Regions from separate parts of the Amycolatopsis sp. NPDC104863 genome, predicted to be linked through region 1. Evidence: riboswitches for the same ligand, from Rfam matches in the RefSeq annotation. Region 1 holds a riboswitch; the other holds the start of a gene.
The links. A riboswitch is a leader RNA that binds a small molecule or an ion and turns the genes downstream of it on or off. The one in region 1 is predicted to bind thiamine pyrophosphate.
Positions count from the first base shown of each region.

Region 1 (15,210 bases):
CGCATGACGTTCGTGATCGCGGCGGGTGGCGCGGTGCCTGTCGGCACTCCGGCGGTGGCGCCGAAGATCGTCGACATCGCGCCGACGGTGCTGCGCCACTTGGGTATTTCGTCTTCTTTGGACGGTTACGCGCTGGGCTCGCTTCCCGTGGATCCCTTCGATTCCGCGGTGTTGAAGTCGCGTGTGGACGAAACGGGCGTGCCCGCCTCGGTGCCGGGCTGGACGCACGACGCGCCTTCCGGGTGGAGTGTGCGGAACGCGTCGGGCATGCCCGCGGGCGTCACGGAGTGGCAGGGCTGGGCGTTCACGAACGACGACTTCTGGACGCGCACCGCGCCGGGCCAGGAGCGTGAGGCGAACGTCCGGTCCCGCGGTGTCTTCGCGGTGGCGGACCCGGACGAGTGGGACGACAAGGGTTCGCCGTCGTCACGGGGGACGTTCGATTCTTCGCTGGTGTCGCCGTCTCTGCCGGTTTCGGGTAGGTCCACTGTGGACGTAGGGTTCGTGTCGCACTACCGCCAGGACGGCACCCAGCGAGGCGCGCTGACGGTGTCCTTCGACGGCGGCGCGGAGAAGACGCTGCTCGCCTACGGCCCGGAGTCGTCGTCGGCCAACCGGGGTGGAGACGTCCTGTCCCAGCCGACGGCAACCTCGGTGGCGATCCCGGCGGGCGCCCAGACGGCCCGCTTCACGTGGCGCCTGTATGCGGCCGGCAACAACTGGTACTGGGCGGTCGACGCCCCGCGCCTCACGACCCGCTGACCCCGTCGTGAGTGGTAATTCGGGTTCTAACCCTAATTACCACTCACGACGAGTGCGGTAGGTCCCACCAGTGCGGCTGCTCGATGTCGGGAGTGTCGGGGAGCGGGAAGTAGAAGGGCACGCCGAGCCGGTCCGCGACCGCCTGACCCTTCTCCCGCGCTTCGTCCCGCACCGACCGGGTGCGGTCGAGGTGCGGCACGAACCGGCCGAGACAGGCCAGTTCGAAGTCCGGGTCCTTGACGACCGCGCACAGCTCGGTGTGCCACCCCCGGGAATCGCCGTCCCAGGTTATCTCGATGGCGAGCGGGGTCAGGCCCCGCGCCGAGACCTCGGCGAGCATGCCGTCCACGGTGTACTCCGGCGGCGGTTTCAGCAGGCCGCGCTCGTGCAGGAGAGCGGTGCGGAAGCCCGCCAGCCCCTTGCCTTCGTTGATCCCCGGCACCGGGTCGAGGCCCGACTTCTCCCGCAGGGCGAGGATCGCGTGCACGAAGTGGCCGTCGGCGAGCAGGCCGTCGATCTCGGCGCGCAGCTCCTCGGACAGGGCCGCCCACAGCTCGTCGGGTTCTCTCACCCGCTCAGTCTGGCAGCACCCAGAACGGCGACACCGGTCCGACCCCCGCACCGAGCGGATAGGCCTCCGCCACGCAGCGCTCGATGAACTTCTTCCCCGCCGCCACCGCGTCCGGCACCGAGGCACCCTTCGCGAGCCCCGAAGTGATCGCTGACGCCAGTGTGTCGCCGCCGCCGTGGGTGTTCTCCGTCGCATACCGGGGGCCGCTCAGGGAGATGAACGAACTGCCGTCCGACAGCAGGTCCACGCACTCCGCCGAACCCGTCATGTGGCCGCCCTTGACGAGGACCCAGCGGGAACCGAACTCCAGCAACGCTTCCGCCGCCGCGCGCTGAGACACTGCGTCCACAACGGACACTCCCGTCAGCAGGCGGACCTCGTCCAGGTTCGGGGTGATCAGGACCGCCCGCGGGAACAGCTCCGTGCGGATCGCCTCGAGCGCGTCCTCGCGCAGCAACGAATGCCCGGTCATCGACGCCGCCACCGGGTCGACCACCAGGGGGATCTCACCGCCGACCTCGTCGAGGGTCTTGGCCACCGCGCGGATGATCTCCGCCGTGGCCAGCATGCCCGTCTTCGCCGCGCCGACGCCCATGTCGGACGCCACCGCCTTGATCTGCGCCGCGACGACGTCAGCCGGGATCTCGGTGAAACCCTGCACACCCAGCGAGTTCTGGACCGTGACCGCCGTCAGGGCGACCAGGCCATGGACACCGTGGGCGAAGAACGTCCGCAGGTCCGCCTGGATGCCCGCACCACCGCCGGAGTCCGATCCGGCGATGGTGAGGGCGGTGGGCGGAGTCACGGCTGGACCACGGGCAGGTAGACCTGGCCGCCGGACTCGGTGAACTCCGCGGACTTCGAAGCCATCCCGGCCTCGATCGCCTCCACAGTGGACAGTCCGTGCTCCTCGGCGTACTTGCGGACGTCTTGCGTGATCCGCATCGAGCAGAACTTCGGGCCGCACATCGAGCAGAAGTGCGCGGTCTTGGCCGGCTCGGCGGGCAGCGTCTCGTCGTGGAACGCGCGCGCCGTGTCCGGGTCGAGCGAGAGGTTGAACTGGTCGTTCCAGCGGAACTCGAACCGCGCCTTGGACAGCTCGTCGTCCCACTCCTGCGCGTACTGGTGCCCCTTGGCCAGGTCGGCGGCGTGCGCGGCGATCTTGTACGTGATCACGCCGGTCTTGACGTCGTCGCGGTTCGGCAGGCCCAGGTGCTCCTTCGGCGTGACGTAACACAGCATCGCCGTGCCGTACCAGCCGATCTGGGCCGCGCCGATGGCGGAGGTGATGTGGTCGTACGCCGGCGCGATGTCCGTCGCGAGTGGACCGAGAGTGTAGAACGGAGCTTCGCCGCAGAGCTTTTCCTCCAGCTCGACGTTCTCCTTGATCTTGTGCATCGGCACGTGGCCGGGCCCCTCGATCATCACCTGGACGTCGTGCGAGCGCGCGAGGTGCGTCAGCTCGCCGAGGGTCTCCAGCTCGGCGAACTGGGCGCGGTCGTTGGCGTCGGCGATCGAGCCCGGACGCAGGCCGTCGCCCAGGGAGAACGTGACGTCGTACTGCCGCAGCAGCTCGCAGAGCTCCTCGAAGTGCGTGTACAAAAAGGACTCCTGGTGGTGCGCGAGGCACCAGGCGGCCATGATCGACCCGCCGCGGCTGACGATCCCGGTGACGCGCCGCGCGGTCAGCGGGATGTAGCGCAGCAGCACGCCGGCGTGCACCGTGACGTAGTCCACACCCTGCTCACACTGCTCGACGATCGTGTCGCGGTAGACCTCCCACGACAGCTTTTCCGGTTCGCCGTTGACCTTTTCGAGCGCCTGGTAGATCGGCACGGTGCCGACCGGGACCGGCGAGTTGCGGATGATCCACTCGCGCGTCTCGTGGATCCGTTTGCCGGTGGAGAGGTCCATGATCGTGTCGGCGCCCCAGCGGGTCGCCCACACCATCTTGTCGACCTCCTCCTCGACCGACGACCAGACGGCCGAGTTGCCCATGTTGGCGTTGATCTTCACCAGGAAGTTCTTGCCGATGATCATCGGCTCGGACTCGGGGTGGCGCCGGTTGACCGGGATCACCGCCCGGCCGCGCGCGACCTCGTCCCGGACGAACTCCGGCGAAACCCGTTCGCGGGCGGCGATGTACTCCATCTCCCGCGTGACCACGCCCTGTTTGGCCCACCCGAGCTGGGTGTTGTGCTCACGCCCGTCGGCCCACCCGGCGCGCAGCCGGTGAAGTCCACTGTGGACGTCGATCGACACTTCCGGATCCGTGTAGGGGCCGGAAGTGTCGTAGACGTCGAAGTGTTCGCCGTTCGAGAGGTCGATGCGGCGGGCGGGGACACGCAGCCCGGATTCGGTCTGGTGGTACACCTTGTGCGAGCCCGTGATCGGGCCGGTCGTGACATTCAGGGCAGCATTGTTTTCGAGCGTCGTCAACGACTTTCACTCCCTACGCCGGCATTACCCGGTCAGGTTCATGCGGTCGGTGACGCCGGGAGAACCCCAGTCACCCTCTCAGCCCGCCATGGCGCGAGCTCCCGCGTTGGTGTTGTGCCACCGACCATGCCACGCCGGGGCGCGATACTCAAGTCACCCGACCAACTCGGCCGGAGTGGCGTAGACGTCGACCATGGCTCCGTTGCGCAGCACGGTGATCGGCAGTGCGGTGCCGATCACTTCCGCGAACAGCTGCCGCTGGATGCCCTGCGCGTCCGAGACGCGGGTGCGCCCGACGGTCAGCACGAGGTCGCCGGCGCGCAGCCCGGCCAGCGCGGCGGGCCCGCCCGCGACGACTTCGCGCACCCGCAGCCCGGCGGTCTGGCCGGTGCGCTCGGCGATGTCGTCCGGCAGCGGCGCGGGCACGCCGACGACGCCGAGGTACGCCCGCCGCACCCGGCCTTCGACCACGAGCGTGTCGATGATCCGGCGGGTGGTCGTGTTGATCGGCACGGCGAGCCCGAGCCCGACGCCGGCGACCGCGGTGTTGATCCCGACGACCCGGCCGGTGGAGTCGGCGAGCGCGCCACCGGAGTTGCCGGGGTTGAGCGCGGCGTCGGTCTGGATGACGTCTTCGATCACGCGCCCGGCGCGGCCGTGGCGCACCGGGAGGGCCCGGCCGAGCGCGCTCACGACCCCGGCGGTGACCGTGCCGGAGAAGCCGAGCGGGCTGCCGATGGCCACCACGAGCTGCCCGACGACGAGCTGGTCGGCGTCCCCGAGCTCGGCGGCCGACGGCGTCTCGCCGCGCGCCCGCAGCACGGCGAGATCGGACAGCGGATCGGCGCCGACGACGTCGAACGGCACTTCGCTGCCGTCGGCGAAGGTCGCGACACCACGCCGGTGGTCGTCGACGACGTGGGCGTTGGTGAGCAGGTGGCCGTCCTCGGCGAAGACGACGGCCGAGCCGCTGCCGCGCGCGAGCTGCACCCCGGCGACGTGCGGGGTGACGGTCCGGGCGACCGTGCTCACCGCGCGCGAGTACGCGTCCATCGCGTCTTCCATGGGCACCTCGATTACACCGTTGCAGGTACTACAAGTCTGCGCTCGAAACCGGCCGGGGGGAGTTCGCTGTCCGTGAACCGCCGACCGGACCAGTGACGGTCAGTGGTTCACCGGATCGGACCATGCGCCCGTGAAGGATCGGCGAGACACTTCCAGGCGCTTCTGTAACGGTGCAGAAGTGACTTTCTGTGGGGTTGATATGCGCAAACTCATGTTCGGCGCCCTCGCCGGGCTGCTGGTCACCGGGCTGGTCCCGGGGATCGCGGCGGCCCAGGGAGAGGCGCCCGGCGCCCCGGGCACCCATCCGAGCTGGCTGCCCGCGAACAAGACCGGCTTCGGCACCGCCCACAACCGGTCGAGCAACGTCTGGTTCACGCTCCAGGGCGGGCAGCTGTCCGAGGTCTACTACCCGGACCTGTCGACGCCGAGCGTCCGGTCGATGAACTTCGTCGTCACGGACGGCCGCAGCTTCGCCGACCTCGACTACGCGGAGAAGTCGCAGCAGGTCCGCCGGACCGACGACGACAGCCTGACCTACGAGCAGACCATCACCGACGACCAGCACCGCTGGCGGCTGCGCAAGACCTACGTCACCGACCCGGCCGCCACGACGGTGCTGGTGGATGTCGACTTCCAGTCTCTCACCGGGCGGCCGTACCAGCTCTACGCGGTCGCCGACCCGGACCTGACCAACGACGGCTCCGACGATTCGGCCGCGCGCAAGGGTGACGCCGTCACCGCGTCGGACGCCACGAACGCCGCCGCGCTCACCGCGAAGCCCGCCTTCGTGCAGACCAGCGTCGGTTACGCGGGCAGCTCCGACGGCACCGCGCAGCTCATGACGACGTTCAAGCTGAAGACCTACGACACCGCCGCGAAGGGCAACGTCGTGCTGACCGGGCAGACGAGCGCCGACGGCGTCCGGAACCGGCACGTCACCCTCGCGCTCGGCATGGGCGCGAAGGCGTCCGACGCGCTCGGCAGCGCGCAGGCGTCGCAGCGACGCGGCGTCCGCGACATCACGCGCGCCTACGACCGCGGCTGGGAGCAGTACCTCCATGGGGTCAGCAAACCGCCGTCGTCGCTGAAGACCGACAGCGAGCGTGACCTCTACAAGGCGTCGATGCTGACGCTCGCCGCGAGCGAGGACAAGCACCACCCGGGCGCCTTCATCGCGTCGCCGAGCATGCCGTGGCGCTTCGGCAACAACGACCCCGAGTGGTCGCCGTCCGGCACCTACCACCTGGTCTGGCCGCGGGACCTCTACCAGATCGCGACCGGGCTGGCCGCCGGCGGCGACACCGCGGCCGCGAACCGCGCGGTGACCTACATGTTCGGCACGCAGCAGCAGGCCGACGGGCACATGCCGCAGAACAGCCGGGTCGACGGCGTGCCGTACTGGACGTCGGTCCAGCTCGACGAAACCGCTTTCCCGATCGTGCTGGCCCAGCAGCTCGGACGCGCCGACGTCTGGCCCGGCGTGCGCAAGGCGGCCGAGTTCCTGTTGTCCTACAAGGGACCCAACGGTCAGGCGTCGCCGTGGACCCAGCAGGAGCGCTGGGAGGAACAGGACGGGTGGTCGCCGTCGACGATCGCGTCGGTGATCGCCGGGCTCGTCTGCGCGGCGGACCTCGCCACGCACAACGGCGCTTCGGCGGACGCCGCCCGCTACCTCGCCGCGGCGGACAAGTTCAAGGCCGACCTGCCGAAGCAGACGATCACGACGAACGGGCCACTGTCGAAGGACCCGTACTTCGTCCGGCTGACCAAGGACGCCAACGCGAACGCCGGGACGACGTACAACCTCGGCAACTCGAGCGTCACCATGGACCAGCGCGCGGTCACCGACGCCGGGTTCCTCGACCTCGTGCGGCTCGGGATCTACCGCGCCGACGACCCGGTGATCCGCAACAGCGTCCGCGTCACCGACAAGGAGATCGCGTTCACCACGCCGACCGGGCAGTTCTGGCACCGGTACACGAAGGACGGTTACGGCGAGCAGGCCGACGGCTCACCGTGGGACTACACGTTCCCGGCCGAGAGCCGCACGACGTTCGGCCGGCTCTGGCCGCTGCTGGCGGGGGAGCGCGGCGAGTACGAGCTGACGCTCGGCGACCCGGCTTCGGCCGCGCGGCGGCTGCGTGACCTCGGCCGGGTGAGCAGCTCGGCGGAGACCATGCCGGAGCAGGTGTGGGACGAGAACCCGCCGTCCGGTCAGACGGGCTTCCCGGTGGGCACGCCGAACGCGTCGGCGACCCCGCTGGCCTGGACGCACGCGCAGTACGTCCGGCTGGCCTCGGACGTCAAGGCGGGCTCGACCCTGGAGACGCCGAAGGTGGTCCGCTGCCACTTCCTCGGCTGCTGAAGATGTCGTGAGTGGTAATTCGGGTTCTAACCCTAATTACCACTCACGACCGGCCGGGGTCAGATGACGGCGCCGTCGTCTTCCGGGGTGCGCGGCGGCAGCCACGACAGGCCCGGGACGCCCCACTTGTTCGCCTTCAGCATCTTCTTCGCCGCGCGCGCGTGCCGGCCGACCAGGCGGTCCAGGTAGATGAACCCGTCCAGGTGGTCGGTCTCGTGCTGCAGGCAGCGGGCGAAGTAGCCGGTGCCCTCGACCTCGATCGGGTTGCCCTCGATGTCGGCGCCGGTCACCTTCGCCCACTTCGCGCGGCCCGTCGGGTACGACTCCCCGGGCGCCGAGAGGCAGCCCTCCCAGTCGTCGTCCGGGTCCGGCATGGTCTCCGGGATCTCCGAGGTCTCGAGCTTCGGGTTGACGACGACGCCCTTGTGCCGCACGCCCTCGTCGTCCGGGCAGTCGTAGACGAACACCCGCAGGTCGAGGCCGATCTGGTTGGCCGCGAGGCCGACGCCCTCGGCGGCGTACATCGTCTCGAACATGTCGTCGACGAGGGTGCTCAGCTTCTCGTCGAACTCGGTGATCTCCCGGGTCGGCTGGTGCAGCACGGGTTCGCCGGCGATCACGATGGGGTGGATGGTCACGACCACGCAGTTTAGTCGGACCCTTCTGGTAGACCTGCACCAGACCGTGACGCGCCGACGCGGATGCCCACGTCGGCGGCCGCTTCCGTGGTTGAATGGCGCCCGCGGAGGAGCTAGGTCTGATTCGCCATGACGCCCGATTGAGAGGGACTCGGATGGACGCCGCGGAGTCGATGGCTGAGCCGCAGCCGTCGCCGCCGAAGCCCGTGCCCGGCCTGACCGAACGCGAGGTCGAGATCCTCGCGTTCGAGCGTCAGTGGTGGCGACACGCCGGGGCGAAGGAGAACGCCATCCGCGAGCGCTTCGATCTGTCGGCCACGCGCTACTACCAGCTGCTCAACAAGCTGCTGGAGAAGCCGGAGGCGATCGAAGCCGACCCGATGCTGGTGAAGCGGCTGCGCAAGACGCGCGCCGCCCGGCAGCGCAAGCGTGGCGCCCGGCGACTGGGGATCGAGCTGAAATGAGCGTGTTTTCGGGGATGTCCCGGCCGATGAAGGCCGCGGGCGTCGTTCTGGTCGGCGTGGCGATCGTGGCCGCCGTGATCGGCGGGATCTCCGCGCTGAGCGGGGGTGACGGGTCGAACGAGGCCGGGCCGAGCGGCACGGCCACGCAGCCGGGCACGTCCGGGGGGACGTCGGCGCCGCCGACCTCACCGTCGACGCCGCCGTCGACGACCCCCAGCCCGACGTCGCCCACTCCGCCGTCGCCGACCACCCCGCCCCCGGGGCAGCCGACGTCCGGCCAGCCGGGTCAGCCCGGGCAGCCGGGTGGCGACCAGCAGGCGGGCAACAAGTGGGTGACCGTCCGGGTGTTCAACAACTCGACGATCAAGGGCCTGGCGGACCGCGCGGCGGACGACTTCCGCGGCGGCGGCTGGACGGTCAACGAGGTCGGCAACTACTCGCAGGGCACCATCCCGACGACCACGGCGTTCTACCGGCCGGGCACCGACGAGGAAGCGGCGGCGAAGCAGCTCGCGCAGGAGTTCGGGATCAAGGCCGAGCCGCGGTTCCCCGGGATAGAGAGCGCGACGCCGGGCTTGATCATCATCGTGACGAAGGAATACCAGTCCGGCCACAAGGGCAGCTGACGATCTTCCCCCGAAGGGGCGTCACCCGCGGGTGACGCCCCTTTTTCACTCTCCGGCCTGGGTTTTCGCGTACGCCTCGAGGGTCGCGAGCTGGGCCGGGTCGAGGCTCGGCCGGACCGCCTTCCTCGCCGCGTCCAGGTGCGCTGCCGTGACTTCGCGGGCCTCCAGGGACTCGCGCATCGCCGTCAGGGCCGCTTCGCGGATCAGCGCCGCGCAGTCGGCGGCCGAATAACCGTCCAGAGTGGACGCGATCTCCGCGAGGTCCACATCAGAGGCCAGCGGGGTGTTCTTCGAGCTGGCCACCAGGATCGCGGCGCGGGCCTCGGCGTCCGGCGGTGGCACGTAGACACGCCGCTCGAGCCGTCCCGGCCGCAGCAGCGCCGGGTCGACGAGCTCCGGCCGGTTCGTCGCGCCCAGGACGACGACCTCGCGCATCGGCTCGACGCCGTCGAGCTCGGTCAGCAGCGCCGCGACCACACGATCGGCGACGCCGGAGTCCGACGACTGCCCGCGGCGCGGGGCGAGCGCGTCGATCTCGTCCAGGAAGATCAGCGACGGCGCGGCCTCGGCGGCCCGGCGGAACAGCTCCCGCACCGCGCGCTCGGACTCGCCGACCCACTTGTCCATCAGCTCGGCGCCCTTGACCGCGAAGACGTTCAGCGCGCCGGTGCCGGCCAGCGCGCGCACCAGGAACGTCTTGCCGCCGCCGGGCGGCCCGTACAGCAGCACGCCGCGCGGCGGTTCGACCCCGAGCCGCGCGAACGAGTCCGGGTACCGCAGCGGCCACAGCACCGTCTCGGTGAGCGACTGCTTGACGTCGACCATGTTGCCGACGTCGTCCAGGGTCAGCCCGCCGGTCGCCAGGTTGTCCGAAGTGGACAGCGACACCGGGCGGACGGTCGCCAGCGCGTCCAGCAGGTCCTGCTGGGAGATTCGCGGCTCGGCCGTCTCACGCTGGCGCAGCGCGGCCCGCAGCGCCGCGTCCCGCCGCAGCGCGATCAGGTCGGCCGCGACGAACCCCGGCGTCTTCTCGGCGAGGACACCGCAGTCGATGCCCGAGTCGAGCGGGACGTCGCGCAGCAGCACGTTCAGCAGCTCACGGCGGATCTTCGCGTCCGGCAGCGCCAGGCCGAGCTCGCGGTCGAGCAGGTCGGCGGCGCGCAGCCGCGGGTCGGCGGACTCCGCGCGGGCGGTCGTCGCGACGACGGCGAACCGCTCGCGCCGCAGGGCCGTCCGCAGCTCCTCCAGCACGACCGTGGCCACCGGCGGCGGGGTGGCCGCGGGCAGCAACGCGTCGACGTCGGTGAGCAGCAGCACCGCGGGCTCCTCGGCCGCGCGGATCGCTTCGCGCAGGCGCGCTACGGCGATGTTCGGGTCCAGCACCGCGAGGTTCGGCGCGGCCACCGGGACCACGCGGATGTCGGCGTCACTCGCGACCGAGCGGACCAGCGTCGCCTTGCCGACCCCTTCGGGCCCGGACAGCAGGACGCCGAGGTGGGCGGGCGCGCCCAGCCGCGCGAGCAGCTCGGGCCGGTGGAAGGCCAGGTCGAACCACTCGGCGAGCTTGCGCGCGGCGGCTTCGGCGCCGATCAGGTCGGCCAGCGGCACGGCCGGTTCGGCGGTCTCTTGGACGGTGATTTCGTCTTCGACGATCTCCGCGTCGATCCACTCCTCGGCCGCGGTGACGGCGGAGGTGCGGACGAGCGCGGTCGCCGTGCGGGGCGTGGCGGGCTCGGGGGCGGGGCGGGCGCCGTCCCGCCAGACGACCACAGTGGACGGCCCGACGGCGACCGCGCCGGCCGGCTCGGTCGCGGTGACGGTGAGCAGCTCGTTGGTCCAGGTCGCGCCGATCGCGCGGGAGAGCTGGCCGCGCAGGCCGGCCGCGTCGGACCCCGGTGACGGCGCGAGGTCCTGCGGCAGCAGCGAAACGGCGTCACCGACGGTCAGGACCTTGCCGATCAGGGCGAGCCGCAGCATGTGCGGGCTGACCGAGACGCTGGCCAGCCGCGAGCCCGCGACGGTCACCGTCTTCGCCGCCGCGACCTCGGCCGGCGCGACCACGACCTCGGCGCCTTCGGTGACGCCGAGGTTCGACATGGTGACGTCGTCGGTGAGCAGCACCCCCGGCACGTCGGCCTCGTCGGTCGGCGCGGCGAGGGCGGCGCTGACGCGGGCGCCGGTGAGGTGCACGGCGTCCCAGGCCCGCAGGCCCAGCGCGTCGAGGACTTCGGGGTGCAGCCGGACGACGCCGCGGCGCGTGTCCAGCGCGGACGGCGTGTGCCGGACGGTCAGCGTGATCTGCGGGTGGCTCACGCCGTTCACCCTAGCGATCCGGCGGCCGCGCAGGAGGTGATGGACGGGCGGAACCCGTGTCGACCCTCCGATCACGCGTGATGCCCCGCCAATCACGCGTGATGCCTCTCGGGTCACGCGTGATGCCCCTCGGGTCACGGGTGGACGCTGTGTCGGCCCGGTCGGTTCGCGTGATCAGGGACCGATCTCGCGTGATTGGGGACGTGACTCGCGTGACTGGGAGCGTGACTCGTGTGATCAGCGGGCGATCTCGCGTGATTGGGCGGGCATCACGCGTGATTGGAGGGGCATCGCGCGTGTCTGGATGGACGACACGCGTGTCTGGATGGACGACACGCGTGATTGGACGGACGACACGTGTGATTGGAGGGTCGACACGCGTGATTGGGGGGTCGACACGGTTACTTGCGGCGGAGGCCGATCTGGCGCCAGGAGCGGCGGCGCTGGCCGTTGCCGTTTTCCGAGGTGCCGCGGGGGGTGCGGACCGTTTCGCCGGTGCGCGGCAGGCGGACCGCGCGCATCGCCGCGCCCGCGACCCGGCGGCGCAGCGGCGGGCGCAGGCCCAGTCGGCGCGGGGAACGGGCCCGGCGGATCGCGCGGCGCTCGCGGGGCGGGACCGTCCAGGCCTCCGGGTGCGCGGCCAGCCAGCGGTGCCGGTAGACCGAGTACGGGATGTGCGCCAGGTACAGCACCATCGCCACGAGCAGCGCGACCAGCGGGAACTGGATGATCGCCGCGGCCAGCAGCGCGACGCCGAGCAGCAGGGGCGCGATCGCCTTTGCCGGGGCCTTGACCGTCTTCAGCGACAGCGTCGGGATGCGGCTGATCAGCAGGGCCGCGATGGCGATCGTCCACGCCCACACGACGTACTGCGAAGACCACCAGCCGTCGCCCCACTGCAGGTACGCCACCAGCGGCAGCATCCCGAGCAGACCGCCCGCGGGCGCCGGGACGCCGACGAAGAACTCACTCGCGTACGGCGGCTGCTCGGTGTCGTCCAGCAGCGTGTTGAAGCGCGCCAGCCGCAGGATCATGCAGACGGCGAAGATCAGCGACGCCACCCAGCCGATCCGGTCGGCGCCCGTCTGCCACACGTAGATGACGAGCGCCGGCGCGACGCCGAAGGAGATGCCGTCGGACAGGGAGTCCAGCTCCGCGCCCATCTTCGACGTCGCGTCGAGAAGGCGGGCGATCCGGCCGTCGAGGCTGTCGAGCACCGCCGCGATGCCGATCGACGCGATCGCCATCGAGAAGTTCTTCGTCAGCGCGAACTGCACGGCCGACAGGCCCGCGCACAACGCGAGGACGGTGATGGCGTTCGGCAGCAGCCGGACGCCGGGGGTGGTCACGCGGACCATCGATCAGCCCTTCGCAGGCGAGTCAGGGAGTTCCGCGATCACGGTCTCACCGCCGACCGTGCGCTGGCCCTTGGCGACCAGCACGCGGGAACCCGGCGGGAGGTAGAGGTCGACCCGGGAGCCGAAGCGGATGATGCCGTACGTCGCGGCCGCGCCGACCTTGTCACCCTCGCGGATCTCGCAGAGGATGCGGCGCGCGACCAGCCCGGCGATCTGCACGACGACGAGCTCGTGGCCGTCTTCGGTACGCATCAGCACGGAGTTGCGTTCGTTGTCCTCGCTGGCCTTGTCCAGGTCGGCGGAGAGGAACTTGCCCGGCCGGTAGGCGACGCGCTCGATCACGCCGTTCGCCGGCACGCGCTGGACGTGCACGTCGAACACCGAGAGGAACACCGACACGCGCATCCGCGGCTCGGCGGGCAGGCCGAGCTCGGCGGGCGGGACGGCTTCCTCGATCAGCGACACGAGCCCGTCGGCCGACGCGAGCGCGACGCCGTCACGCGGCGGCGGGACCCGCTTCGGCTCGCGGAAGAACGCGGCCATCGCGACGGTCGTGAGCGCGCCGAGGACGCCCAGGCGCTTGGAGAACCGGCGGGCCAGCAGCGTCGCCGCGACCCCGCCCGCCACGAACGGGCGACCGGCCGGGTGCATCGGCGGCAGCGTTTCGCGGGCGAGCTGGAGGGCGTGCGCGACTGGGTTGCCGGCGGGCTCCGGCCGGGTGCCGCTCATGGTCGGGTCCCCTGGTTTCGTGTCGGAAGATCGGGTCGGCGCCGGGTCCGGCCGCCGCGTACGGGCGCCACCACGCTACCGCTGCCCCAGGTGAACGTGTCCGCGCGCCCCTGGGTGGCTCCTCCGCGAGGGTGTCCCCACAGCGGGTGGGAACGACCACATCCCGGTAACACAAAGTCGAATTCGGCGACAACTCTAAGTAGTTGACGCCGTTCGGGGCGCTGCCGCCGGGCCTGGGGAGGGCAACGATGACCGACCACCGCGATGCTGCCGAAGCTCGCCTCGACGAGCTGCTCGGCGCGTGGCGGACGGAGATCGACGAAGTGCCGATCCCGTCCTTGGTGGATCCGGTGCGCGCCGTCGACGTGGTCATCGAAGCGAAGAACGGAGGCCGGGTGCATGCGCCCCCCGACGGCGCAGGCACCCGGCCACCGGGTGGTGCGCGTGACGACGAATTTTAACGGCTGGGACGCCGTTGATCAGCGTTCATCCGGCAAAAGTTACAAACGGTCGCTCGGGCGACGGCCGAGACCGGTGACGAGCCGCAGGATCGCCAGCAGCACAACCGCCCCGAGGATGGCCACGCCGAAGCTCGGGAAGTCGAATTCGAACGCCTTCGACTGCCCGGTCGCGAGCCGGTAGAGCAGCCCGCCGAGCGCCGCGCCGACCACCCCGACCAGCACGCTGACCAGGCAACCCTGGCGGCGGCGGTCCCGGCCGCCGACCACGAGGTTCGCGGCCCAGCCGACGATCGCCCCGAAGATCACCCATGCGACGAAACCCATGGCGCGAGCTTACGCGAGCAGGTGCACAAGAGCCATTGCACAAGAGTTCTTGTACAACTACTCTTGTGCTTCATGAGCGACGAGGTCCGGGACATCCGGGATTCGAAGGTGCTGGCCGCGGTTTCGCACCCGCTGCGGCGACGGCTGATGGAACTGCTCCACCTGGACGGCCCGGCGACGGCGTCGATGCTGGCGGGCAAGACCGACCAGGCGGTCGGCAACATCAGCCACCACATGAAGGTGCTGGCCGCGGCCAAGCTGGTCGAGGAGGCCCCCGAACTGGCCCGTGACCAGCGGGAACGCTGGTGGAAGCGCAGCGCGAAGACCCTCCGGTGGGCGGCTGCGGACTTCCCGGACGACCCGGTCGCCGAAGCGGCCGAGATCCTCACCCTCGACCACCAGATGGCGATCGCCCGCGACTGGATCGCGAACCGCGAGACCTACCCCGAACCGTGGCGCGGCTCGGCGTTCAGCACCGACACCTGGATGCGGCTCTCGGTCGCCGAGCTCGAAGAGCTGAACGAGCGGATCCTCCTGCTGCTCACCGAGTTCGAGAACCGCACCGAACCGGGTGACGGCGTCGAGCGCCGTCCCGTCTTCTTCGCCGCGCGGGCTTCGCTGGGCAAGCCGTGAAGGGGCTCTGGGGGAACAGGGACTTCCGGCTGCTCTGGACCGGCGAGACCACGAGCATGCTCGGCAGCATGGTCGCGAGCACGGCGTTGCCGCTGGTCGCGGTGGTCACGCTCGGGGCGAGCACCTTCCAGGTCGCGCTGCTGACGGCGGTCGCCTGGCTGCCGTGGCTGGTCGTCGGCCTGCCCGCCGGCGCCTGGGTCGACCGGCTGCCGAAGCGCCCGGTGATGCTGACGTGCAACACGGTGTCGATGGCGGTCTTCGGCAGCGTCCCGCTCGCGGCCGCGTTCGGCGTGCTGACCATGCCGTACCTGCTGGTCGCGGCTCTGCTCGGCGGGGTCGCCAAGGTCTTCTTCACCCTCGCCTACCGCGCTTACCTGCCGGTTCTGGCCCAGCCGGACGAGCTCTTGGAGGCCAACGCCAAGCTGCAGGGCAGCGAGTCCGCGACGCAGGTCGCCGGGCCGG
Region 1 is NZ_JBVJOW010000004.1:654,884-670,093, forward strand. Features, by position in the region: gene ACZ63J_RS24730 (alkaline phosphatase family protein) at 1-762, shown strand, start outside; gene ACZ63J_RS24735 (hypothetical protein) at 806-1,333, opposite strand; gene thiD (bifunctional hydroxymethylpyrimidine kinase/phosphomethylpyrimidine kinase) at 1,338-2,138, opposite strand; gene thiC (phosphomethylpyrimidine synthase ThiC) at 2,135-3,772, opposite strand; TPP riboswitch at 3,766-3,887, opposite strand; gene ACZ63J_RS24750 (S1C family serine protease) at 3,926-4,837, opposite strand; gene ACZ63J_RS24755 (glycoside hydrolase family 15 protein) at 5,037-7,202, shown strand; gene ACZ63J_RS24760 (peptide deformylase) at 7,262-7,840, opposite strand; gene ACZ63J_RS24765 (DUF3263 domain-containing protein) at 7,996-8,304, shown strand; gene ACZ63J_RS24770 (LytR C-terminal domain-containing protein) at 8,301-8,930, shown strand; gene ACZ63J_RS24775 (AAA family ATPase) at 8,976-11,243, opposite strand; gene pssA (CDP-diacylglycerol--serine O-phosphatidyltransferase) at 11,645-12,601, opposite strand; gene ACZ63J_RS24785 (phosphatidylserine decarboxylase) at 12,605-13,330, opposite strand; gene ACZ63J_RS24790 (hypothetical protein) at 13,579-13,791, shown strand; gene ACZ63J_RS24795 (GlsB/YeaQ/YmgE family stress response membrane protein) at 13,831-14,115, opposite strand; gene ACZ63J_RS24800 (ArsR/SmtB family transcription factor) at 14,188-14,748, shown strand; gene ACZ63J_RS24805 (MFS transporter) at 14,745-15,210, shown strand, end outside.

Region 2 (15,210 bases), on a different contig from region 1:
GGCGGGCTGCATCTGCGCACCACCGTCGGCGGGCTGGCCGAGCCGGTGCTGTTCGACGACGACCACGGGCCGGTCGCCGTCTACGGAATCCCTTACCTGGAGCCGGAACCGGCCCGCCACGCGCTGGGTGTGCCGGAGGCGCGCGGCCACACCGGCGTGCTCACCGAGGCCATGCGCCGGATCCGTGCGGACCTCGAAACCCGGCCGGGCACCCGGTCCGTCGTGCTCGCGCACGCGTTCGTCACCGGTGGCGAACCCACGGATTCGGAGCGCACGATCGCGGTCGGCGGGGTCGAGCAGGTGCCCGGCTCGGTCTTCGACGGCGTCGACTACGTCGCGCTCGGCCACCTCCACGGCCCGCAGACGCTCGCCGAGCACGTGCGGTACTCCGGCAGCCCGCTGGCATACTCGTTTTCCGAGGCGCGGCAACGGAAATCCGTCTGGCTGGTCGACCTGGACCACAGTGGACTCGCCGAGGTCCGCCGGCACGAGCTGCCCGTCCCGCGCCAGCTGGCCACCCTCCGCGGCGAGCTCGAAAGCCTGCTGGTCGCGCCGGAACACGACACGCTCCTCGACCACTTCCTCTCGGTCACGGTCACCGACCGGGTGCGCCCGGTCGACGCGATGCGGCGGCTGCGCGTGCGGTTCCCCCATGCCGTGCACCTGGAATGGGAACCCGAGGGCGGGTCCGCCGGCGCCCCGCTGCGGTACTCCGACGCCGTGCGCGGCCGGTCAGACATCGAGATCTCGCGCAGCTTCCTCGACGACTGCCGCGGCGCCCCGCCGACCGAGAGCGAAGAGAAGCTCCTTTTCCACGCCCTCGAAGCGGCCGACCGGGGGGCACTCGCGAAATGAGGCTGCACAGGCTGGAGGTCGAGGCCTTCGGGCCGTACTGCGCGCGCGAAGTCGTCGACTTCGACGTGCTCGGCGCCGACGGCCTCTTCCTCCTGCACGGCGAAACCGGCGCGGGCAAGACCACCTTGCTCGACGCGATCGCGTTCGCGCTGTTCGGCGTGGTCCCCGGCGCGCGCAACGAGGCGAAGCGGCTTCGCTGCGATCTGGCCGAGCGCGACCAGATCACCGAGGTCGCGCTGGAGCTCACCGTGCAGGGCCACCGCCTCAAGATCGTGCGCAACCCGGAGTACCAGCGGCCGAAACGACGCGGTGAGGGCACGACCACCCAGCAGGCGCGCGTCTCGCTGAGCTGGGTCGGCACCGCGCCCGCCGGCCTGCCGCCGGAGGGCCTGATCCGGATCGAGGAGGTCGCGCGCACCGTCGAGCGGCTGCTCGGGATGACCGCGGCCCAGTTCTTCCAGGTGGTGCTGCTGCCGCAGGGCGAGTTCGCCCGGTTCCTGCGGTCGGACACCGCCGAGCGCGAGAAGCTGCTGGAGCGGCTGTTCGGCACCGAGCGCTTCGCCGACGTCGAACGCTGGTTCGTCGACCTGCGTGCCGAGCGCGGGCGGTTGCTCTCGGAACGCCAGGGCGAAGTGCGGGAGCTGCTGGCGAGGTACGCGCAGGAGGCGCAGCAGGATCCGCCCGAAGAAGCCGTGGCCGAGTGGGTCGGCAGTGTGCTCGCGACGGCGGAAGAGCGCGTCGGACAGGTCACCGCGGAGGAGAACCGGGCCCGGTCGGCCGCGCAGCGCGCCGACGTCTACCTGCAGGAAGAACGCGCGGGCGCCGAGAAGATCCGGCGGGTCCGCACCGCGCACCTGCGGCTCGTCGAGATCACCGAGCAGGCGCCGCAACGCGCCGAGTGGGCGCAGGAGGTCGCGGCCGCGCGGCGGGCGGCCGGGGTGGCCGTCGAGGCCGAGCTGCTGGATCGCCGGGCCGCCGAACTGACCGAGGCCGAGCAGGCGGAGAAGGCGCGAGGGGCCGAGCTGCGCGAGTTCGGCACCCGGGCGACCGGCGATCTGAAGGCGCGGGCGGCCACCGCGCGCGAAGAAGCCGGCGCGGTGGCGGAGCTGGTCGCCGAGGCCGAGCAGCAGGAGCTCGACGTCATGCGGCGCGACGACCGGAAGCTGGCCGCCGTCACCGCCGGGCAGCAGGTCGAAGAACTCACGGCCGAGCTGGCCGCGATCCCCGGCCAGCTGGGCAAACTGCGGTCGGACGCCCTCGCGGCGGCCGAAGCGGAAGCGAAGCTCGACGGCGCCCGCGCCCGGGTCGACGAGCTGAGGACCTTCGCGCGTGACGCGGCCGAGCTGCCCGAGGCTCGCGCGAAAGTCGGGCGTGGCGAAGCGAAGCTGCGCGAAGTCGTCGACGCGCATCAGGCGGCCCGGCAGCACCGGCTCGACCTGCGTGAGCGGCGCCTCGACGGGATGGCCGCCGAGCTGGCCGCCGCCCTGCCGGCGGGCGGGCCCTGCCCGGTGTGCGGATCGGCTGAGCACCCGGCGCCCGCGAACCGGGACGTCGAGCTCGTCGACCCGGCCGAGGAACGGGCCGCCGAGGAAGCCGAGCAGGCCGCCGACGCGGTGCGGCAGCGGGTCGTCGTCGCGCTGGAAGAGGCCAAGGCGCGGCTGGCGGGCCTGCTGGAGCGGCTGGGCGAGCGGACGGCCGAGTCGATCACGGCCGAGCTGGCCGAAGCCCGTGCCACGGTCGGTTCTTTGACGCAGCAGGCAGCGGCGAAGGCGAAGCTCGGCGAGCAGGTCGTCCTTCTGGAACGCGACCTCGAGCTGCGGACCGAGCGGCGGCACCGCGCCGAGCAGGCGATGGCCGAGGCCACGGCCGACGTCCGGGCGCTGGACGAACGGCTCGCCGAGCGCGAACGCCGTCTGGTCGCCGGGCGGGGTGAGTTCGCGGACGTCGGCGCCCGGCGAACGCACCTGATCGGGCTCGCCGGCGCCTTGGAAGCGGTCGCCGAAGCCAGGACGGCGGTCGCGGGCGCCCGGGAACGCGTTGCCCAGCAACGCACGCTGGTCGAGGCGGCAGTCAAGGCGAAGGGGTTCACGTCGCTGAAGAAGGCGCGGGCCGCGATGCTGCCGGACGAACAGATCGAGAAGCTGGAGCAGGGCATCGCCGAGGCCGAAGCGGCCGCGGCGGGAGCGCGGGCGCTGCTGTCCGAACCGGACCTCTTCGGGATCTCGCCGGACGACGTCGCGGACGTCGGCCGCGCGGCCGACTCGGCGCAGCTGGCGCGGGCCCGCGCCGACTCGGCGTACGCCGCGCTGCGGGTCGCCACCGCGCAGCACAAGGAGCTGAACCGGCTGGCCGGCCTGCTTCGCAAGGCGCTGGCCGGGCTCGCCCCGGCCGAAGCGGAGTACGCCGAGCTGCGCGCGCTGGCCGACGTGGTCAACGGGCGCGGGCAGAACAGCCGGAAGATGTCGCTACGGTCGTACGTGCTGGCCGCGCGCCTGGAGGAGGTCGCCGTCGCCGCCACCCACCGGCTGCGGACGATGAGCCAGGGGCGCTACTCGTTTGTGCACTCGGACGCGGCCGGCGCGCGCGGCACCCGCGGCGGCCTGGGCATCGACGTGCTGGACGATTACTCCGGCACGATCCGGCCGGCGAAGACGCTGTCCGGCGGCGAGTCGTTCCTCGCGTCGCTGGCCCTGGCGCTCGGACTGGCAGACGTCGTCGCCGGGGAGACCGGCGGCGCGCTGCTGGACACGCTGTTCGTCGACGAGGGCTTCGGCACGCTGGACGCCGAAACCCTCGACGTCGTGATGAACATCCTCGACGAGCTCCGCGCGGGCGGCCGGGTCGTCGGCCTGGTGTCGCACGTCGAGGAGCTGCGGCAGCGCATCCCGACCCGGCTGCGCGTCCGGAAGTCCCGCACGGGCTCGACCGTGGAGGTGCGTGCCGGCTGAAGACTCGGACAAGATGAAGGCATGACGGACCAGCCGCCGAACGGCCTGCCCCGCTATCGCCTGCTCACCGGACCGGACGACGCGAAGTTCTGCCACCGGGTCAGCGAGGCGCTGGAGCTCGGTTACCGCCTGCACGGCTCACCGGCCGCGACCTTCGACGGTGACCAAGTGATCGTGGCCCAAGCCCTGCTGTGGCAGGGCGAGCAAGGCTGACGCCGGGTCAGGCCGCGCGCCGGAGGTACATCCCGGCGTAGGAGCACCACGGCGTCCACGCCCGGGCTCGTTCGGACAGCGAATCCGGTGTGATGCCGAGGGTTTCGGCGCCCCTCCGGACGGCGGTGTCACCGGTCAGCAGGACGTCCGGTGCGCCAAGGACGCGCATGAGCACGTAGTCCGCGGTCGACGCCGTGATGCCAGGGCACGCCAGGAGGTCGGTGCGCAGCTCGGCCGCATCCCGGCCGACGTGGACGTCCAGCGTGCCCTCGGCCAGCGCGGCAGCGACACCGGTGACGGCCTCGCCCAGCTCCGCCGTCGCGATCTGGGCCGCCGTCGGGAACAGGCGCGTCACGCCCCACTCGCCCGGCACCTCGTTGCCGAGCGCCGCGGGAACGCGGTCACCGAGCAGGGCGCGGAGCACCAGCTCGTCACCGTCGACCGTGCCCGGGACCCGGATGCCCGGCACGGCTTCGACTATCGGCGCCAGCGCCGCGTCGGCGCCGAGGACACGGGTGACCGCCGCGGGGTCGGCGTCCAGGTCGAGCAGCCGGCGCACCCGGCTGACCGCGCTGCCGAGGTCGCGCAGGTCGGTGAGCAGCAGCTCGCAGCGCACGTGGTCCGGCTCCGGCGTCAACCGGACGACGCCGCTGCCGTGGGCGAGCCGCAGCGTGCGGGCGTACGACGTCACCGTGACTTCCTCGACGCCCGGTACCGCGTAGGCCGCGAAGAAGCGAAGCAACCCAGGCGCGTCGAAAGGCGGCCTGAACGGCAACCGCAGGCTGAGGCGCGTCCCACTGACGTCGCCGTGACGTCCCCGTCGAGAAGCCGCGAAGGCGCGAAGCTGCGACGGCGTTGTCGCGAACACCTCGCGGATCGTCTCGTTGAACTGCCGCACGCTGGAGAAGCCCGCCGCGAACGCGACGTCCGTCAGCGGCAGCCCGGACATCTCGATCAGCAGCCGCGCCGAATGCGCGCGATGCGCCCGGGCCAGCGCCAGCGGGCCCGCGCCCAGCTCGGCGGTGAGCACCCGGCCGAGCTGGCGTTCCGAATAACCGAGGCGCCGCGCGAGGCCCGGCACACCTTCGCGCTCGACGGTCCCGTCCGCGATCAGGCGCATCGCCCGCGCGGCGAGGTCGGCGCGCACGTCCCAGTCCGGCGAGCCGGGCACGGCGTCGGGCAGGCACCGGCGGCAGGCGCGGAAGCCGTTGGACTGCGCGGCCGCGGACGTCGGGAAGAACCGGACGTTCTGCTCCTTCGGCGTCGACGCCGGGCAGGACGGGCGGCAGTAGATGCCGGTGGTGCGGACGGCCATGATGAACTGGCCGTCGAAGCGTGAGTCGCGGGCGGTGACCACGCGGTAGCAGCGCTCGGCGTCGCGCCAGAGTGCGAGCGTTTCGGTGACCATGGATCCGAGCATGCCAGCAGGTCAGCGCCATCGCTGGCGGAAATCCGACGCGGCGCTGGGCGCGTGGGGCCCGGCCGGGCGAGCCACGTAGACTGCGAGATCGTGAGTCTGACCCTCGGTATCGTCGGCCTGCCCAACGTCGGCAAGTCCACCCTGTTCAACGCGCTGACCCGCAACGACGTTCTCGCCGCGAACTACCCGTTCGCGACGATCGAGCCGAACGTCGGCGTGGTGCCGCTGCCGGACCCCCGGCTGGACAAGCTGGCGGAGCTGCACAAGTCGGAGAAGATCGTGCCGGCGGTGGTGTCCTTCGTGGACATCGCGGGCATCGTGAAGGGCGCGTCCGAGGGCGCCGGGCTGGGCAACAAGTTCCTCGCGAACATCCGTGAGGCCAACGCGATCTGCCAGGTCATCCGCGTGTTCGACGACCCGGACGTGATCCACGTCGACGGCCGCATCGACCCGTCGAGCGACATCGAGACGATCAACACCGAGCTGATCCTCGCCGACCTGCAGACGCTGGACAAGGCGCTGCCGCGGCTGGAGAAGGAAGCGCGGACGAAGAAGGAGAACAAGCCCGCGCTGGACAACGCGCAGAAGGCGAAGGAGATCCTCGACGCCGGACGCACGCTGTTCCAGGCGCAGAAGGAAGTCGACTTCGACGCGCTGCGCGAGCTGAGCCTGCTGACGACGAAGCCGTTCCTCTACGTCTTCAACGCCGACGAGTCGATCCTCACCGACGAGGCCCGCCGCGAGGAGCTGGCGAAGCTCGTCGCGCCCGCGGACGCGGTGTTCCTAGACGCGAAGGTCGAGGCGGAGCTGCTGGAGCTGGACGACGAGGAGTCGGTCCGCGAGCTGCTCGAGTCGGTCGGCCAGCCGGAGCCGGGCCTGTACTCGCTGGCCCGCGCGGGCTTCCACACGCTGGGGCTGCAGACGTACCTGACGGCGGGCCCCAAGGAGTCCCGCGCCTGGACGATCCCCCAGGGCGCAACGGCCCCCCAGGCGGCGGGCGTGATCCACACGGACTTCGAGCGCGGCTTCATCAAGGCGGAGATCGTCTCGTACGACGACCTGATGGCGGCAGGCTCGATGGCGGCGGCCCGGGCGGCGGGCAAGGTCCGCATGGAGGGCAAGGACTACGTCATGGCTGATGGCGACGTGGTGGAGTTCCGCTTCAACGTGTAGGCGCTGCGTGAGTCACCAGGTGCTGACGAGCGCCCTGGTCGCGGCGTCGGCATCCTGGCCCGAAATTCGGGCGACCATGGCGGTCTTCAACGCACGTGCAGCCTGCCCGAAGATCATTTCGGACGAGTTGACGAGGTCGAAGCCCGCGCGGTCGATCGTGAGTGTCCCCGCCGGAAGGCTTGGCCCTTCGTCGAGCGCGTCGGCCACTGCTCGGGCGAACTCACCGGGCAGCCCGACGGTGAACGGTTCCTTCCAGAGCTCGCTCGGGCAGGTCGGCTCCTCGTCGGCGTCGAACAGCCCGAAGGTCGCCACGGCGACGGCCAGCTGAGTCCGGTCGCCCTGGCCGGGCACGAACTGTCCACCGACAAGAGCGCGTGGAGCGAGACCGCCGAACCGTCGCAGGACTTCGACGTGCATCCGGATGGGGTTCGCCGGGACGCCGATCGCCGCCCGGGACGATCGCAGCCACTCCGCGGCCTGGTAGGCCGCGGGGTGATCGCCTTCGCCGATCGCGACGAGGCCGTGCCGTTCCACTTCGACGATCATCGTCACGCTCGATCACTGGTTGTTATTTTCATTGGACGCAGGATAAACTGCGCCCAATGAAAGCGTCGCCGAGCCTGCTGCCCCTGTTGCGTTCGCGCATGCAGGGTGAGCTGCTCGCGCTCGTCCTGCTGCACCCGGAGCGCGAGTACACCATCACCGAGCTCGCCGACGCCTGTGGTGTCACGCCCACCGCCGTCCTGCGGGAGGTCGAGCGGCTCGTCGAGGGCGGGATCCTGGACGCCCGGCGGGTCGGGCGGAGCCGGCTGGTCAAAGCCCGCACCGATACCCCCCTCTACCGGCCGTTGAGCGACCTCATCGCGGTCACCTTCGGGCCGATGCCGCTGCTCGCCGAGGCCCTTTCCGGGCTGGCCGGCGTGACCGAGGCCTTCATCTACGGCTCGTGGGCGGCGCGCTACCGCGGTGAACCCGGCCCGCCGCCCGGTGACGTCGACGTCCTTGTTGTCGGCTCGCCCGATCCGGACGAGCTCTTCGACCTGGCCGAAGGCGTGTCGCGGCAGCTGAACCGTGAGGTCAACGTGCACCGGATCTCGCCGGAGTCGTGGGCCGCGGAGACGGCGGATCCGTTTGTCACCAGCGTGCGTGAACGTCCGCTGGTCCCGGTGAACCTCGGCCAGGAGGCCTGATGCCCCAGTGGAACCAAGGACGTGAGCGGATCGACGCGTTCATCACCCGCGGTGCGATCGAGCACGTTCCGGCGTCGCGGGAGGCCGCCGAGGCCGAGCTCGTCCGCGCGCGCACGCACCTGGCTTCGGCGCTGCGGCTGAAGGAAACCGATCCGGAAGGCGCGTACACGCTGGCTTACGACGGCGCGCGGCGTGCGTTGGCGGCCGTCCTGCAGAACCAGGGCCTGCGTGTGACGAGCCGGGGTGGGCACGTCACCGTCTACGAGGCCGTTCTCGCTCAGCTCGACCCGCCGCTGGGGCACGTGCTGCGCCCCTTCAACCGGATGCGGGCCCGCCGCAACGAAGTCGCCTACCGATCCTCGGAGGCGCCTTCGCTGACGGCGGAGGACGTGGCGGCCGACGTCCCGAAAGTGGAGGCCCTCATCGAAGTGGCCGAGAAGGCGATCCCGAACATGCCGCGGTACTGACGGCGGCGGTTCAGCCGAGCAGGCCCATCAGGGCGATGGCGATCAGCACCACCGCGGGGGCGAGGGCGTTGATCCAGGCGCGCTGGGCGGCGGTGAGGGTGGCGGTGCTGTTCATGGCTCTTCCTAAGGCCGAATCCGATGCTTCCGCCCTGCTCAGCGCGCTGATCTTGCGGTTTGTTAGCGGCTGTGATCGAACTCACCGGCATCCGGGTGACGGCGGCCGCGGGCGGTGAACCAGAGCACACCGCCGGCCGCTGCCACCATCGTCGCGAATGCCGCCGTGCCGACCACGATCGCCTGCGTCATGTCTCGTCTCTCCTAGCAAAGTTGTTTACCGAGAGACGTCGAAACGGCCAAAAAGTGCACTGAGCGTAACCGAGGTCACAGAGAAGAAAGCACCGAGTCGATCTCGGCGGCCAGCGAGAAGTCCTTCTCCGTCAAGCCGCCCGCCGAGTGGGTCGAGAGGCGGAACGTCAGCGTGCGCCAGCGGATGTCGATGTCCGGGTGGTGGTCGGCCGCTTCGGCGAGCACCGCGACGCGGTCCACCACCTCGATCGCCTGCGGGAAGCTCGCCAGCTCCACCTCGCGGGAGATCACCGCGCCGGACCGGGTCCAGCCGGCGCCCAGTCGTCCGTCGGCTTCGGAGTCGCTCAAGATTTCCGTCATGTCTCCATGGTCGTACGTCCTGGACTACGCTGCACGGTTGCCACGGGAGTCCGGTCAGCCGGGCTGAGAGGCGGGTCACCCCGCGACCGTTCGCACCTGACCGGATCATGCCGGCGAAGGGAGGGCTCTTCCTCCTCGTCCGGTGAAAGTGCAGGAGGGTAGATGAAACGCAGGGCTGTTCGCGCCGCGACGGCCGTCGCCGCCGTCAGTGCCGTCGCCGCGGCGTGCTCGCTGTCGGACGGTGACGGTGGCACGCAGCAGACGCCCACCGTCACCCTCGTGACGCACGACTCCTTCCTGGCCCCGCAGGAGGTGCTCGACGCCTTCCAGAAGCAGTCGGGCATCAAGATCTCCGTGCTCAAGCAGGGCGACGCCGGATCGCTGACCAACAAGCTCGTGCTGACCAAGGCCAACCCGGTCGGCGACGTCGCGTACGGCGTCGACTCGACCTTCGCCTCGCGCGCGCTCACCGAAGGCGTCTTCGAGCCCTACACCAGCCCGGAGGCCGACCGCGGGCCGCAGCGCTACGCCGTCGACCCCGAGCACCGGCTCTCCGCGGTCGACGTCGGCGACGTCTGCGTCAACGTCGACACGAACTACTTCACGAGCAAGGGCCTCGCGGCCCCGGAGACCTACGACGACCTCGCCGACCCGAAGTACAAGGACCTGCTGGTCGCCGAGGACCCGGCGACCGCTTCGCCCGGGCTGGCGTTCCTCCTCGGCACGGTCGCCAAGTACGGCGAGGCGGGCTGGAAGGACTACTGGACCAAGCTGAAGGCCAACGGCCTCAAGGTCGTCAGCGGCTGGGAAGAGGCCTACACCAAGGACTTCTCCGGCTCGTCCGGCAAGGGACCGCGCCCGATCGTCGTTTCGTACGCCTCCTCGCCGGCCGCCGAGGTGGGTGACGACGGGAAGCCACGCACCAAGGCGCTGCTCGACACCTGTTACCGCCAGGTCGAGTACGCGGGGGTGCTGGCGAACGGCAAGCAGACCGAGAGCGCGCGCAAGGTCGTCGACTTCCTGCTGTCGCAGCAGTTCCAGGCGACGGTGGCCGCGAACATGTACGTCTACCCCGCGCGCCAGGGGGTCGACCTGCCCGCGGGCTGGGCGCAGGTCGCGCCGCTGCCGCAGAAGCCGCAGACGCTGCCCGCGGACCAGGTGCAGGCCGGACGCGAGAAGTGGATCGGCGAATGGCGCACGCTCGTGCAGTCCTAGCCCCACCACGGACGGCCCGAGGCCTCGGCCTGGCGCTGCTCGGCCTGGCCCCGATCGGCTTCCTGGTCGTGTTCTTCGCCTGGCCGGTGCTGGCGATCGTCGGCCGCGGGTTCGCCGCGGGCGGGCTCGACGCGGTCCTGGGCGACCCGCGGACCTGGCAGCTGGCCGGGTTCACGGTGGCGAGCGCGGCCGCGTCGACAGTGGTCGCCGTGCTGGCCGGGCTGCCCGTGGCGTTCGTGCTGGCCCGGGTGAAGCTGCCCGGCGTCGGCCTCGCGCGGACGCTGGTGCTGGTGCCGTTCGTGCTGCCGACCGTCGTGGTCGGGCTGGCGTTCCGGGCGCTCTGGCCGGACGGCGGCGTGCTGCCGATCGTGCTGGCCAACGCCTTCTTCAACGTCGCCGTCGTCGCGCGGACCGTCGCCGGGCTGTGGGCACGGCTGGATTCGCGGACGACCGACGCCGCCCGTGCGCTGGGTGCGTCACCGTGGCGGGCGTTCCGCTCGGTGACGCTGCCGGCGCTGGCGCCCGCGATCGCGTCCGCCGCGGCCGTGGTGTTCCTGTTCTGCGCCACCAGTTTCGGGGTGGTGCTGATCCTCGGCGGCGCGAAGTACCGGACTCTGGAGACCGAGATCTACCTGCGGACGGTCGACCTCCTGGACCTCTCGGGCGCGGCGGCGCTTTCGCTGATCCAGTTCGCCGCCGTGGTCGCCGCTCTCGTTCTCGGCGGCCTGGCGCGACGTCGGAAGGAAGGCGCCCGGACCGGGGCCGGCCAGGCGCGGCGCCCGCGCGGCGGTGAGTGGTGGGCTGTCGGCGTCGCTGGAGTCGTCCTGGCTCTGGTGCTGACGCCGATCGTCGCGCTGCTCGCCGAGTCGGTGTCCAGCTCGGACGGCTGGAGCTTCGCCGGTTATCGAGCGTTAACCAGCACTGGCGAGAAGGGCGCGCTGCAGGTCTCCGGCTGGGACGCCGCGGTGAACTCGCTGAAGGTGGCCGTCGACGCGACGCTGCTCGCGATGGTCGTCGGGGTGCTCGCGTCCGTGGTGCTGGTGGCGCTGCGGCGGTCGCCGACCCGGGCCGCGCGCGGGCTCGGCGAAACCATGGACGCCGTGCTGATGCTGCCGCTCGGGGTGTCCGCGGTGACCGTCGGGTTCGGGTACCTGGTGACGCTCGACGCGCTGCCCGGCGACCTCCGGACGTCGCCCTACCTGGTGCCGCTGGCCCAGGCGCTCGTGATCATCCCGCTGGTCGTGCGGATGGTGCTGCCGGTGCTGCGCTCGGTCGATGTCCGATTGCGGCAGGCCGCCTCGACGCTCGGGGCGAGCCCGCTGCGGGTGTGGCGGGAGATCGACCTGCCGCTGACGCTGCGGCCGCTGGTCGCCGCCGCGGGGTTCGGGTTCGTCGTCGCGCTCGGCGAGTTCGGGGCGACGAGCTTCCTCGCGCGGCCGACGGCGCCGACGCTGCCGGTCGCCGTCGCGTCGCTGATGGCGCGTCCGGGGGAGCTGAACAACCAGATGGCGTACGCCGCGTGCGCGCTGCTGATGCTCGTGACGGTGCTGGCGGTCGCGCTGATCGACCGGCTCGGGGCCGCGCGCGGCCGGGTGGGAGAGTTCTGATGGCGCTGTCGGTGCGGGACCTGACGGTCCACTACGGATCGTTCACGGCGGTGCGCGACGTCCGGCTGGACATCGCCGACGGCGAAGTGCTGGCGCTGCTCGGCCCGTCGGGCTCGGGCAAGTCGACGCTCCTGCGCGCGATCACCGGGCTCGAGCCGTCGGCGCGCGGCACGGTGAGCTGGGACGGCGACGACCTCGGCGCGGTGCCGGTCCACCGCCGCGGCTTCGGGCTGGTCTTCCAGGACGGCCAGCTGTTCGGCCACCGCGACGTCGCCGCGAACATCGCGTTCGGCCTGCGGATGCACGGCGTTCCCCGCTCCCAGTGGGCTTCGCGGGTGGCCGAGCTGCTGGCGCTGGTGGGGCTCTCGGGCTTCGAACGCCGGCGCGTCACGGAGCTGTCCGGTGGGCAGGCGCAGCGGGTCGCGCTGGCCCGGGCGCTGGCGCCGAAGCCGCGGCTGCTGCTGCTCGACGAGCCACTGTCCGGTTTGGACGCCGGGTTGCGCGAGCAGCTGGCGATCGACCTCGCGGACCTGTTGCGGCGCAGCAAGATCACGGCGTTGCTGGTGACGCACGATCAGGAAGAGGCGTTCACACTGGCCGACCGGGTTGCGGTGCTCGACGCGGGTGAGGTCCCCCAGGAGGGCGCGGTCCGGCGCGTGTGGCGCAACCCGGCGGACGACGACGTGGCGCGGTTCCTCGGCGTGACGACCTTCGTGGCCGGCGTCGCGGCGGGCGGAGTGGTGCACACGGAGCTGGGTGACGTCGCGCTCCCGGACGTCGACGACGGCCCGGTCCGGCTCGGCCTGCGGCCGCATGCTTTGCGGGTGGCCGCGGAAGGCGTGCCGGGCGAAGTCGTGGCGGCGGTGCACCGGCGGGAGCACGTCCGGCTCGTCGTGAAGCTCGCGGAGTCCACAGTGGACGCGGTCGCGCCGGCGGCGTCGGACCTGCGGGCCGGGGACGCGGTGACGCTGGAGTTCGACCCGGACGGCGTCGCGCTGGTCGGCTGACTCAGCCGGCCCAGTGCGCGAGGAGGTCCAGCGCGGACTCCGACGGGCTGCCGGGTTCCGCGGTGAAGGTCACCAGCCGCTGGCCCGAGGAGTCCGGCAGCTCGAAGTTCTCGAACCGCAGCGTCAGCTCGCCCGCGACCGGGTGGCGGAAGCGCTTGCGCCCGTGCGTGCGCTGCTGCACCACCCGGCCCGACCACAGCGTCCGGAACGGCTCGCTCCGCAGTGTCAGCTCCCCGATGAGGGTCGCGAGCGCCTGGTCGGTCGCGTAGCGCGCCGCGACCAGCCGCAGCTGGCCGACGGTGGCGCGGGCGACGTCGGGCCAGTCCGGGAACACCTCGCGGCTCGCCGGGTCGAGCAGGCAGAACCGGGCGAGGTTGCGGGACGGCGTCGCCGCGAAGTCGAAGAACAGCTGCGCGGACAGCGGGTTCCACGTGAGGACGTCGAGCCGGTGGTCGAGGACGAGGGCGGGGACGCGGTCCAGCTTCGCCAGCAGCTGCACGAGCTCCGGGCGTGCCCGGCGGGCCGACGGCGGCCGGGCGGGCCGGGCCGACGCGAGGTCGTGCAGGTGACCGCGTTCGACGTCGTCGAGCCGCAGGGTCCGGGCCAGCGCGTCGAGGACCTCGGGTGACGGGCCGCGCGCCCGGCCCTGCTCCAGGCGGACGTAGTACTCGACGCTGATCCCGGCGAGCTGCGCGACCTCCTCGCGCCGCAGGCCGGCCACCCGTCGCCGGGGGCCGGTGAGGATTCCGCTGCCGGCCGGTGTCGCGGCTTCGCGGCGCGACTTCAGGAAGCGGCCCAGTTCCCGGTCCATGCGTGCCAGTGTGCGGCTTTTCCGCGCCGCGGGCCTGGCCCTGCTGGTACCAGGAACGACGGACCGTCCCCACGACAGGGGCTGGGACCGCATGCCGGTGCACGGCAAGCTCGGCCGGGACGAAAGGACTTCCCATGTGCCACAGCACCGAAAGCCGCCCGCCCGCACCGCCGATCCGGGGCGAGGTGGCGGCGGACGGACCCCTGACGCTGACCTCGAGCGTCGAGTTCCTCGCCCACCACGCGGTGCCCGCCGCGCCGAACGGCCGCAAGATCGTCCTGTTGCCGGACGTCCGCGGGGTGCACGCCTTCTACCGCGACCTGACCCGCCGGTTCGCCGAAGCCGGGTTCGAGACGGTCGCCGTCGACTACTACGGCCGCACCGCGGGACTCGGTGCGCGGGACGACGCGTTCGACTGGGAAAGCCACCTGCCGCAGGTGCGGCCGGACGACGTCGCGGAAGACGTCGCCGCCGCACGGGACTTCCTCGGCGACGGGCCGGTGTTCACCGTGGGCTTCTGCTTCGGCGCCGGTCAGTCGTGGCGGCTCTCGGCGGCGGACCTCGGCCTCGCCGGGGTGATCGGCTTCTACGGCCTGCCGAAGCTGGTCGAGGACGTCGTCGACGACCTCGAAGCACCGATGTTGCTGCTGCTGGCCGGCGAAGACGTCGCGACGAGCCGCGCCGAGTTCGACGCCTTCACCGGTCCGCTCGACGCGGCCGGCGTGCCTTACGAGCAGCACGTGTACGCGGGCGCGCCGCATTCGTTCTTCGACCGGTCACACGCGGAGTGGGGCGAGGCCTGCGACGACGCGTGGCGCCGCATCCTCGCCTTCACTCAGCCGTCGCGAGTGGACAGTCGTGCGTAGGCCAGCGACAGCCCGATCACGATGTAGCACGCCGCCCGCAAAGCACCCTCACCCAGCATCTGCGTGCCCATCGGGTCCTGCAGGACCTCCGCCGGGGCCATCGACCAGTCCTTCGTCAGCAGGAACGGGTGCAGCCAGTCCAGCGACGAGAGGAACCCCAGGATCGTGAACACGATGTCGGCCGCCAGGACCGAGGCCACCACCAGCATCGGGTGCTCGGTCCAGCTGGAGATCGCCAGCGCCACCGCGCCGACCGCCCACAGCTGGAGCACCACCCAGGCCGCCATCAGCAGGATCCGGGCCAGCGCGCCGCCCAGGGACAACGTCGTGCCGGACAACGTGAACAGCGAGTCCGTGCCGTTGATGATCAGCCCGGTCACCACGCCCGTCACGCACATCGCCAGCACCGAGACCACCGACACCGTTGCGACGCCGAACGCCTTCACGGCCAGCAGCCGGCCGCGGCCGACCGGGGCGATCAGCCAGCCGCGCAGGGTGCCGTGGGCCGTCTCGCCCGCGATCGCGTCCGCGCCCGCCATGGCCGAGGCCAGCGGCAGGAGCAGGGCCAAGGACATCACGACCGCCGCGATCGGCAGCACGAACGCGTTGTTGACCGCGGACGCCAGCAGCGCCCCGCCGCCCTCGTCCGGGCCGCCCCCGCCGGCCGGGGTGTCGTCGACCAGCGTCAGGCCGATGCCGATGATCACCGGGATCAGCGCCAGCAGCCCGAGCACGGCCAGCGTGCGCGGCCGCCGGAAGATCCAGCGCAGCT
Region 2 is NZ_JBVJOW010000011.1:200,147-215,356, reverse strand. Features, by position in the region: gene ACZ63J_RS44740 (exonuclease SbcCD subunit D) at 1-855, shown strand, start outside; gene ACZ63J_RS44735 (AAA family ATPase) at 852-3,803, shown strand; gene ACZ63J_RS44730 (DUF1737 domain-containing protein) at 3,825-4,016, shown strand; gene ACZ63J_RS44725 (AlkA N-terminal domain-containing protein) at 4,024-5,424, opposite strand; gene ychF (redox-regulated ATPase YchF) at 5,527-6,609, shown strand; gene ACZ63J_RS44715 (hypothetical protein) at 6,622-7,155, opposite strand; gene ACZ63J_RS44710 (ArsR family transcriptional regulator) at 7,212-7,799, shown strand; gene ACZ63J_RS44705 (hypothetical protein) at 7,799-8,266, shown strand; gene ACZ63J_RS44700 (hypothetical protein) at 8,444-8,572, opposite strand; gene ACZ63J_RS44695 (4a-hydroxytetrahydrobiopterin dehydratase) at 8,648-8,932, opposite strand; TPP riboswitch at 8,965-9,072, shown strand; gene ACZ63J_RS44690 (thiamine ABC transporter substrate-binding protein) at 9,095-10,147, shown strand; gene ACZ63J_RS44685 (ABC transporter permease) at 10,123-11,754, shown strand; gene ACZ63J_RS44680 (ABC transporter ATP-binding protein) at 11,754-12,761, shown strand; gene ACZ63J_RS44675 (helix-turn-helix transcriptional regulator) at 12,763-13,572, opposite strand; gene ACZ63J_RS44670 (dienelactone hydrolase family protein) at 13,707-14,438, shown strand; gene ACZ63J_RS44665 (ABC transporter permease) at 14,408-15,210, opposite strand, start outside.
Region 2: it holds a riboswitch for thiamine pyrophosphate, as region 1 does, so the genes downstream of both, ACZ63J_RS44690 (thiamine ABC transporter substrate-binding protein) here and thiC (phosphomethylpyrimidine synthase ThiC) in region 1, are expected to answer to the same signal.